2 regions of the Sulfobacillus thermosulfidooxidans genome follow, and region 1 is predicted to be linked to the other one. Evidence: predicted binding sites of a transcription regulator. Region 1 holds the regulator's gene; the other holds the start of a gene.

The links. Region 1 encodes LexA, which represses DNA repair genes until DNA is damaged. Its sites were predicted from a motif close to CNAACANNTGTTNG; they were not measured.
Region 2: AOA63_RS14545 (cytochrome c biogenesis protein CcdA) is a predicted target of LexA. The motif match lies at 1,585-1,598, and genes of this name have one in related genera.

The regions. Positions count from the first base shown of each region.
Region 1 is NZ_LGRO01000001.1:1,127,390-1,132,942, forward strand. Features, by position in the region: gene AOA63_RS05790 (AAA family ATPase) at 1-126, shown strand, start outside; gene AOA63_RS05795 (GTPase domain-containing protein) at 126-737, shown strand; gene AOA63_RS05800 (methionine gamma-lyase family protein) at 825-2,042, shown strand; gene lexA (transcriptional repressor LexA) at 2,007-2,597, opposite strand; gene AOA63_RS05810 (CPBP family intramembrane glutamic endopeptidase) at 2,615-3,652, shown strand; gene AOA63_RS05815 (DUF885 domain-containing protein) at 3,705-5,378, shown strand; gene AOA63_RS05820 (acyl-CoA dehydrogenase family protein) at 5,449-5,553, shown strand, end outside.
Region 2 is NZ_LGRO01000001.1:2,995,656-3,001,208, forward strand. Features, by position in the region: gene AOA63_RS14540 (TlpA family protein disulfide reductase) at 1-780, opposite strand, end outside; gene AOA63_RS14545 (cytochrome c biogenesis protein CcdA) at 807-1,508, opposite strand; gene AOA63_RS14550 (hypothetical protein) at 1,732-3,015, opposite strand; gene AOA63_RS14555 (RNA polymerase sigma factor) at 2,999-3,538, opposite strand; gene AOA63_RS14560 (acyltransferase) at 3,546-4,637, opposite strand; gene AOA63_RS14565 (AMP-binding protein) at 4,634-5,553, opposite strand, start outside.

The sequences.
Region 1 (5,553 bases):
CTGGTTCGCAACATCATAGAACGGGCCATTCGACGGCAGGCCGTGCGATTAGTTAGCCATATCGATTCGACGAGTCGTGACGATCTCATGACCCTGACTTGGGCTGACGTGGAAGGAGGGTGGTAATGGAGGCCCTAGTCATCGGAAAGCCTAATGTCGGTAAATCCTTATTTGTTATCAACTTTGCGGCATACTTAGGCGTTAAGGAGATTCGTCTGCAATCGACAGAACGCAAAGGCGTTCCCACCAAGAAAATATTATTGTCTTTAGATGAAGCGCGGCATAAACTCGTGTCGCAAAAGCCTCACAAGACGCTGACGATTCAAAGTCTGAGCGTTGAGATTATTACGGGTCGACAAAAGAAAGCCCTGTGGATTGTCGATAGTGTTGGTATTACAGAGGGCATCCATCATCAAGCGGAGATTCGCCAAGCCATGGCTAATACGTTAATCCGTATGGGGGAGACCAATTTGATTTTGCATATGATTGATCTAAGCAGTGTGGGATCAAAACGCATCGAATCCTTAGGACCGCTTGATGACGAGATGGCCAAGTATGCCCAACGTTTAGTGCCGTATCTCATTCTTGGTAATAAAATTGATAAACCTGGGGCGGTCGATAATTTGCACGCCGTGCGCGAACACTTTAAGGGTATTCCCGTCATTGGCGTATCAGCTCTAACGCGCCGGGGTTTTAAAGAGGTCAAAGCGTTTACCTTACGTCATCTGGATGCGTAATACGCTCGGACGGTCTACGCCATTTTCGCCATGGATCAAAATAGTGTATGATACCGACGATGAATCTGGCGTAGGAGGCCTAATAATTTGCGAAATTCTGATATTTTAAAGCAGGCCCGCCAGACATGGCTCCACGTTGAAGCCATTGTCGCGGCGAATGTCACGCGGGTGGCTAAGGCTTTTAGTGAAAGTGGCCTGTCCACTTCGGATTTAGGGGGGAGTACCGGCTATGGCTATGGCGACCGCGGACGAGAACGGTTAGATCATATTGTCGCCACAATTATGCATGCGGAAGCGGCCATGGTCCGTCCTCAATGGGCATCCGGGACTCACGCGTTAGCCACCGCCTTGCGTGCTCTCTTAAGCCCGGGAGATCATTTATGGTTGGCCAATGGTCCCATTTATGACACGCTTCAACCTCTGATTTTTGGCAATTCACGAACCAGTTTGCCCAGTCGAGGAATAGACGTTAGGGTATTGCCCACGGACAAGACAGGAATGCCCATTTGGCCCCAGCAAGCCATCTTTCCGCGTGTGGTCTATATTCAACGTTCGCGGGGGTATCAGTCGCGGCCCTCGTTTCAAGCTGCCGAAATTCGTCAGATCGCGGAAAAAGCGCACTCGTTTGGCGCGTGGTTGGTGGTCGATAATTGTTATGGAGAATTCACCTTAGAGGAAGAACCGACAGATTGGGGAGCCGATTTGATTGTGGGCAGTTTATTAAAAAATCCGGGCGGTGGAGTTGCGCCAACCGGGGCTTATGTGGCAGGTAAAAAAGCCCTCGTTGAGGCCGTGGGAGATATGTTACTGGCTCCGGGAATTGGTCATGAGGTCGGACCTACAGGATCTATATTACGTCTGATTGCCCAGGGATGGTTTTTGGCACCCATGATAGTGGGCGAAGCCCTCATGGGCGGAATCTATGCATCCCATGCATTTGCGGCTGCAGGTTTTGCCGTTGATCCTTTGCCTGAGCAATTTCCCCGAAGTGACATTGTAACAGCCGTTCAATTAGGTGATGCAAAGAAAATTGAAATCTTGTGCCGAGCGGTGCAGCGTGTCTCGCCCATCGACGGCTATGTGATTCCTGAAGCCTGGTCGATGCCGGGCTATGCTGATCCTGTCATTATGGCTGCCGGCGGCTTTGTTGCGGGTGGATCGTTGGAATTATCCTGTGATGCCCCGATCAGGCCGCCTTATATCGCGTATTTACAGGGAGGCTTGTCCAAATGGCATACCGTAATGGCGGTTGACGCGGGAATCTCTGCGTTAAAGACTGCGAACAAGACCCACGACCTTACCTAAAATTTGAACGTCTGAGGAAATAATAGGCTGATAACGTTCATTAGCCGGCATAAGACGGATGCCTTGGGGCTCTTTGTAGAAATATTTGACGGTGGCTTCATCGCCTAGCAAAGCAATGACAATGTCTCCGTCATGGGCAGCGGATGTGCTTTGTACCGCAACCAGGTCACCGTCAAAAATTCCGGCACCAATCATGGAATCGCCCACAACCCGCAGAAGAAAATCCGGATGGACACGAAAGAGTGAAGCCGGTAAATTCAAATGTTCTTCGATCACTTCAGTCGCTAAAATGGGAACCCCGGCGGTGATATTTCCAACCAAGGGAAGGGAAATTGATTGGGCGTTATAACTATTGCCCATAGTCCAGGCTCGCCGCTTAGCGGGGGGATGCGATATATACCCTTCTTGTTCTAAGGCCTTTAAATGTCTGGCAACACTGGCAGTTGAGCTTAGTCCGACCGCTTTGCCTATCTCGCGTACGGAGGGAGGATAGCCATTTTTCGCAAGAAAGTCTTGAATATAATTCAATATTTTTTGTTGGCGTTCTCCAATCACATTTTATCATCCTCCTCATGATATCAGGAATATTGTACCATACTAGACAGACAGAGGAGGCGGAGAGACTGAAGAAAGCGATTGGAGCCGTTGTATTATGGTTGGTCATGGGCATTTTATCTGATCTATTGGCGCATTCCTTAAACCCCAGCATGATCATCATTGCTGCATTAGGCGTGAGCATCTCTGCTGGGGCTCTCAGCTTTGTCGTCAGACGTCCAGAGGTGGCAGCAATAATGATTGGGATGGCCATGTGGAGCATTTGGCTATCACCGTTGAAAATGGTGGACCGCTTGCTCCTTCCCCTCACTGAACTTCTTCTCGGTGTAATAATCGCGTGGTGGAGTCAACGGGCTGAGATTGGGCGTTTACGACCTCGGGATGGATTCTTAGGTTTTATAATTCTTATTTTGGTCTCAATGGCTTTATCGGTTTCATTACTCGTGAGCCATCCCACTACATTATCGACGAATTTGTCCTTACTTCTTGCCGCCTACTTGCTGACGCCGCCGACGGAGGTATTAATCGTATTGATGATTCTTACACGCCATCATTTGACCCGTTCTTTTTTGCGCTGTCACTACCAATGGAACGCTAAAACTCTTCCGTTGGTGGGGTGGGGAATTACTATCGGCATCATGATGTCGGTTATTACAGCACTAGTGGTAGAATGGGAAATAAAGGCGGCACATATCAGGATTCGGTCTAATAATCCGTTTGTTTTTGCTAAAGGATTAAATGGACACTTAGGACTGATTGCCTTTTTGATGATTGTGGCGATTGTCATCATGGCGCCCGTTGCCGAAGAAATTTTGTTCCGCGGTATTTTATTTGGGACCTTGCAACCTGCCTGGGGATTAGGTTGGGCCACAGTTGTGGCCGGTTTTCTTTTTGGCGTCGCGCATATGAACCTAACCTTGTTAATTCCATTAGCTCTCGCAGGGATGATTTTAAACTTGGTGTATTGGAAAACCGGGTCTTTGATTCCATCAACCATTGCTCACGCGACTTTAAACTTATTGTCGGTTGTCATCGCTCTTTTGGCACTTCATTAGCGTTCTGTTGTTCACTACGATTGTTTGCAAGAACCTTTTAGGGGAGATGTTGATGAAGGTTAGCAACCAAGAATTTTATTCGGGATTGCCTAAAGATAAAGAGTTACGCCGTATAGCCGAAATGACATTAGAAGTCTATCTGCAATACTTTCCGTTCGTCGCCACAGAATTGGGATTACATGATTGGGATGAGGCATTGCCTCCTGTCAGCGAAGCATCCCTCCAAGCATTCGAGGGGACACTCAATCAAGCGCGCAGAGCACTGAACTTGATTGATCCAGACACCCTGAATCTGGAAGATTGGGCGGACTATATGACTTTAAAATTTAATGTTGAGTCTTTATGGCTCGATGTGACCCGCGATCATCCAGAACGAAAAGATCCTAATCTTTTTAACGCGGTGATTAGTGAAAGTTTGTTAAGTCTCGCACGAGGTCAATTTGGTACCGCTGACACGCGAGGTTATGCCTTGTGGCAACGCTTGCGTCAAGTGCCCGGTTTTCTTGTGGCCGGTCTCAAACAGTTGGATAATCCACCAGAATTGTATGTGGATATGGCTATCGAACAGTTTTCCCAGACCCTTCCCTTTCTCCTTTACGATATTCCGCAAGCATTCCAACAGGTCAACAGCCATTTACGACAAGATATTGCAGAGGCGAGTCAACAAGCCGCGAAAGCTTATGAAAAATTTGTAGATGAATTAAAGACGAAAATAAAACCCAAAGCCCATGGAGATTATCGCCTAGGATCTGAGCGGTATTGGGAAAAATTCTATTGGCTTGAGGGCAACGAAGCGTCTTTGGATGAATTACTGAATACAGCGGATGCGGAACTAGAACGTCTGCAGACAAAATTACAAGACTTCGTTGCACAATATGAACCTTCGGCCAATATCCGACAAGTGATTGCCCAAATTCGGCACGACCATTGGTCGCGTGATTCGTTACTTCAACATACAAGCCAGCTTTTAGATCAGTTACGTAATTTTGTGGAAAGCCACCAACTTGTAAGCATCCCGAAAAGCCTTCATCCTCATGTTGTCGAAACTCCCGCGTTTATGCGACTTACCACATTAGCCTCGATCGTCCCTCCCGGACCTTTTGAGCAGTCATCGCCCCAGGCCTATTATCAAGTGACGTTGCCAGATTCCTCCTGGTCAGTCGAGGACCAAGAAGCTCAATTGCAAACGCTGAATAAAGCCACGATGCAGATGATTTCTATTCATGAAGTCTATCCTGGTCATTTCGTGCAATTTTTGCAGATTCCCAAAACGTCCAGCACGGTCCGCCGTGTTTTTGGTTCCGGGGCTTTTGTCGAGGGATGGGCTCATTATACCGAAGAACTTATGATCGAACAGGGTTACGGTGATGGCAATATAGCGTTACAAATCAGTTACGTATTGGAAGCCCTCGAACGCCTTGGTCGCTTTATTGTGGCGATCCGATTACACCGGGGAGATTTCACCCTCGACGATGCCCAACGCTTCTTTGAAACCGAGTGCTTTATGACGGCTGTCGGTGCTAAAAGAGAAACGTTAAGGGGAACACAAGACCCGTTTTATTTGATTTATACATGGGGAAAGCTTCAAATTTTCCGTTTGCGGCGTAAGGCTCAAGAACGGTGGGGATCTGAATTTACGTTACAACGATTTCACGATGGGTTGTTGAGTCACGGTATGCCGATGTTCCCGGTTTTGGAGAAACTTCTGTTTTCCGATCCCAAATAGTTGTACTCTGCATAAATTTGATATGGTAAAATAAGTCTGGTTGCAAGTTATTGGGGTGGGAGGGAGTCTCATGAACTTCGAATTAACTCCAGAACAGCGCGAGTTAAAAGAATGGGCTCATACGTTTGCCGAAAAAGAAATTCGTCCTGTAGCCGCGTATTATGATGAGCGCGAA
Region 2 (5,553 bases), 1.9 Mb from region 1:
CAAGATTGCGGGAAGGGTAAAGGAACGGTTGACGCTCTCTGAGGGCCCAATCGTGGTGGGATAATAAGCGAGTTCACGGGCCGGGGGAATTCTCAATGTCGGATGGCCCGGGAGCAAAGGGACAACGTGCTCGAGAATATTATGGACCTGCGCTCCAATGGCTTGCGTGGACGTGCTTGGCGAATTCAAATAGACCCAATGTTCGTGCCCGCGGGGTCCAATGACAAACACCCCCGGGGTATGACTGATTAATGAACCATGAATGATTTGGGTTTGCATAAAATAATGATGCCAAACTGACTCGAGCTCGCTTGACGAACCGGTGAGAAATTGCCAGGTATGAAGCATATGATTGGCCTGAGAAAACTGATAAACATCTTCGGTTGAGGTCGTTGCGGGATTGGCATTAATCGCGACAAAGGCCACTTGATTTTTATGAGAGCCCAAGTCGTATTGGACATTACGCATAATGACCGCCATCAAGGGACTGACCGTGTTGCCCGCGCTATTGACAAAGCCCATAACCACGACTTTGCCGCGAAATGATTGTATAGAAAATGGTTTGCCAAATTGATTGGTCAAATGAAAATTGGGGGCGGGAATATCCTTGATGGGGGCACCGGGATCGACAGAAGCGGGCTCAGTCGACGGGGTCGACACTGAATTCGGGTTGGCTGCAGCAATATGCACGGACGATACGGCTTTGTACACGGCAAAGCCAACCGCCATTAAGACGGCTAGAAGTCCTAAAGAAATTGTCCATAAAGTTGTTTTACGCATCACGGGAAACCTCCACTTTGCTTGCTTTAAGAAAAGACAGTTGATAGGCCCGGACCAAGAAGCCAGTACCAGCCAAGATAGACGGCGGCAGCAACCATGATGAGGGCGCTTAACTTTTGCACCATGGGGATAATTTGATTGATGATTCGTTCGACTACGCTGCGCGTGATGGCGGTTACGGTCGATAACCCGGTAATAACTGTGGCTACGCCCAGAGCAAATGCTCCATACACGCTCAATGCAGATGTGCCAGGATGGTTGAGACTTTCGCTCACGACCACCATAAAAACGGGAAGGCTACAGGTTAGGGAAACCATGCCATAACTCATTCCATAGGCGATAAAGGCGGGAGCACTCCCTCGTTCAAAGGTGCGTTGTAAACCATTTAAAGCTTTTGTGCCGGGTATGCTGCCAAACGTTAATGATCCCCGCCAAGTAAAAATGGCGAGAATGATCAAAAATAAGGCCATCATCAATGAAAAAATCGGGACGATTTGAAATAGGATATGTCCAATCGTTGAGAGCACAAGGCTAGCCATTCCAAAAATCACTACGACACCTATGGACGTTAATACTCCGGCTTTGATGCCTGCCGTCCACTTCCAGTCCCCAGGGTTCACACGCCCTGAGAGCAGATAGAGTAAATAGGACGGCAATAATGCGACCCCGCATGGATTAAAAGCAGTGACTAAACCGGCTGAATACGCTAATAACTCAGGAATCGACAAGAATCATAAACCCTCCTTGACACGCAATTGTTTGACAAAAAATGAATGTCTGTCCTGCAAATACCATCCGAGAGCGCAAACGTTCTTTCGCAAAAACTCGGTTGTGGGCTCCGAACACATTACACTATGTCGATTATGGCTCAAAGAGATAAACTCAGCAACGGTCCAAACTGGATCCGTTGTGATAATACTCCAGGGATTCCAACCTATTAATGAGACTGAGTTAATGAGACTGAGGTTCAAGATGGGTGATGAGATACAGGGCACGGTTGGTACTAGGAGCATACACAGCGTATGCTTCTTTGCCAATCACTCGTTCGGCAACAGCATGGATGTGCGGAGCACCCGCAAGGGTAATGGCGGAAATGAAAATGCCCGGCGATGAAATCACGGGAGCCACATCTCCGGCTTTGAAAATAATTTGAGGGGAGAGGGTGGACGGAAGGGCCACATTCTCGGGAAGCGGTTTGAGCGTTTTATACCACGAAATTTCATAGCCGCCTGGATTGACCCAGCTGTCCACGCTCATATAGTAGGTTCCCGTGCGCGGGTGAATTGGGGGCAGATAGATAGGAATATGGCACTGACTAATAATGAGTTGTTCATTCGAGGACAATTTGCGTGGTAATGGGGAAATATGGGACTGCACCTTGGTGGTATAGGTCAGCTGCTGATGATCTTTAACGGGTACTTCTACTACCTTAATATCTTTTACCCGCAACGAGTGATCCGTTTTCATGACAATGTCTGCCTGAAGGGTAAACGGTTCGGCTTGGCTTAAACGATTTTGAGACATGGAATGTGCCATCCATAGCAATTCTTGATTGCTTACGCTCATTTGGGAAACCAAAATAGTATAAATTTTGTGGTTATGCGGCCAAGCTACGGCTTTATCAGGCCCTAAGTCCGGCCATAGCCAGAAGGTTTGTCCAAACTGGTGCACAATATTGGGATGGGGCCATAATGGATATTGGCTGGCGGTCACCATAAGCCATGGACTCTGTTTGGCAAAGTAAGAGAAATTAGCGGAGGTCACCTTCGAAGCGACCTCGGGCCGCGCGGCTTTTTCACTCACCCCGATCCAGTAATTCACGCGGGTATGCGTATCTTTAGGCATGGAGTCTAACACGGGCAAGTGGCTCACTCCGGCCCGTACTACTGGAATCATGCCCGTGGCACTCAAAGTCTCGTTAAAAGGCAAGAATGAGGGCACGGGAACAACAGGCTGGCGGTGGCCTTTGAGAAATGGTATGGCAAAATTTAGAATTTTGGCGGCGCCTTGTAACTGCGTTGAGGGTGGGGATGTATGATGTGACCACGGGGCCCATAAACTAAGAACAAACGCCCCTGCCACAGCGGCACTACCCACGGCCAAAGACCATGATGCCCAAAACGGGCGGGCTTTTTGGGCTTGGACCGGATGAAATTCCGGGACTGGCATCGCATCAAGTTGATGATGGAGGGCCATTCGAATTTTTTCTTCCCACTCGTCAGATTTTCTGGTCATGTTCTGCCACCTCATCTCGGAGCCTTTTGCGTAACCGTGCCAATTTTGTTTTTAAAAAGGTTGGAGTCGTGCCTAAAATGGCTGCGGCCTCTTTTAACGGTAAGTCATGGTAATACACTAAAACAATGGCCATCCGGTCTTTGGGTTTCAATTGGGCGATAGCATCCCACAAAACCGATAATTCCTGATTATCGGATATCTCAGCATGACTGGATTTCGTCATGCTGAGCTGATCAAACAATTGCACCTCTTGACGCTTTTGACGAAATACATCCATGCACAAATGGGCCACGACGGTAAAGAACCACCGCAAGGGCGGCGATTTTCCGTGGTGTTTTTCCCGGTATACTACATAGCGGGCTAAACACTCCTGAACGATGTCTTCGGCCAAGGAGTAATCGCGAATCGTCGCCCACGCAAAACGGAAAAGTTTAGGCGCAATTTGCTCAACAAATTCCACCATTTCTTCTTCGCTGGTGGGATGCGTAACCGATAACTTGTTTACAGCTTTCGCGAAAATCACCTCGCCTTTATGGCAAGGCTGGAACCGGTGCCCGTTTTGGAGACGGCGCCGTAGAACGACCGGTGAGCCATAACCCCAGCCTTGTTCGCGATATCATTCTAATAATGCCCAAAGATACGCTAGCTGTCACGATGACACTGAAAAGGTCAGCGATTGCCCACGGCATTTGGGTCGTTGCCCATGAGGCTAAAGGTTCTAAAATCATGGGATGAATTAAGTAAATGCCGAGGGAAAATGTGGAAAACTGGCGTAAAAGCCCGGCAATCCAGCCCCATTTCACGGCTTCTGTAATCATTTGCCCGGCCATGAGCAAAAGGATAAAGGTCATAATGGAATAGGGAACCATGGCGGGCTGCAACACACTCTGCGCCGTCATCAAATTTTTATGCTGGGCTGTCCACAAAAATACCCCCGTCAGGATCATCCAACTTAGACCCCAACCGCCTGCAATAAGCAAACGATGCTGCCGCAAATATTGGGATGCTCTCTCCCATGACGTGGCGAGCAATCCACCAGAGACAAAATAGAGGCTATAGGTCCATACCTCAAGACCAGTGTAGTGATTGATGCCTTGAGGATGAGGACCCAAACCAAAAGCATCATAAGCCATTAAGAGGACTTCGAAGATAAATACCGCCGTCCACAAGCGCCAGGGCTTATTGTGATAGAGGCGAATGAGCCAGAAGAACACCGGGAAGATCGTATAAAATTGAATAGTAATCAACAAATAATACAGGTCAAATGCGGCCCGCCCCGTGGGCAAATCGGCCAGAGTCGTGGTGACAATAAGCCAAGGATGTTGCCATCCTAAAGTTCGCACGACGTATATAAGACTCCATAAGATATAGGGTATGCCAATAACGGGATAACGCTTACGGAAAAATTTTTGCCATGAAGTGGGCCGATTCAACATGGCTTGAGTTAAAACCAGGCCAGTAATCGCCATAAACACTTCCCGGGTAAAATGCAACAGGGTGAGCACATAGGCACTGGTGAGGGTGCGTCCTTCGCTGGTAAACCAGGTCGCATGGACCATGATCACGCCTAATATTGTCAAAGCCCGGACCATATCAACCGCCATTAACCGCTGAGATTTCATGCATGCTGCCCTTCTTTCACCAGCATCCGGCGCTGAATTTTTCCCGTGGCATTTTTCGGTAAGGCTTCCACAAAATGATAGGCCACAGGACGCTTGTAAGGACTTAAATGCTTGGTCGATAACTCTCTGAGGGTCTCTTCAATGTCCGGATCAGATGACACAATATAGGCTATAGGTTCTTCCCCCAAAATGGGATGGGGACGTCCTACCACGACACATTCTTGTACGCGCTTGTCCTTTTGAAGAACTTCTTCCACTTCACGGGGGAAAATGCTCTCGCCTCCCCGCTTAATAACGTCTTTGACACGCCCATCAAGATATAAATACCCTTCCTTATCAAAATGCCCGAGATCACCTGTGTGATACCATCCCCCTGTCATTTCGGACAAGGCCCAGGCATTCATAGGAAGGTGAGAACGGATTACGGGTCCTCCCTTAATCCATACTTCAGAATTAATCAAGCGCACCATAATATTTCGGGGGCGTCCCACGGAGCCGGCAGGACCTCTTTGGCCTAAAGGGTCTGTGTTGACCGTTATGGGACCGCAAGCTTCTGTCATGCCATAGCTTTCGATGACAGGCACTCCAAATTGCTCTTCAATGCGTTCTAAAAGAACATGACCTAAAGGTGCGGAAGCTGAGCGAATAAAGCGGATAGACCCATGGGGGCCCGTGCCGGTGAGGGGGAGTTCATGGGCCTGGTGAGATAATATTGTTAAAATCGCGGGCACGGCATTGATCCAGTTTGCGTCCTGTTTTTGAACCGTGTTCCAGAAGGTTTGCCGGTTAAACGGATCTAAAATGATAGTGCCTCCGGCTAAAAAGGTGGAAAACAGCGCGATCACGGGTGCATTGACATGAAAGAGGGGAAGGGGGGAATATCCGCGGGAGTGTTCCGTTAACTGATGGGTCATTT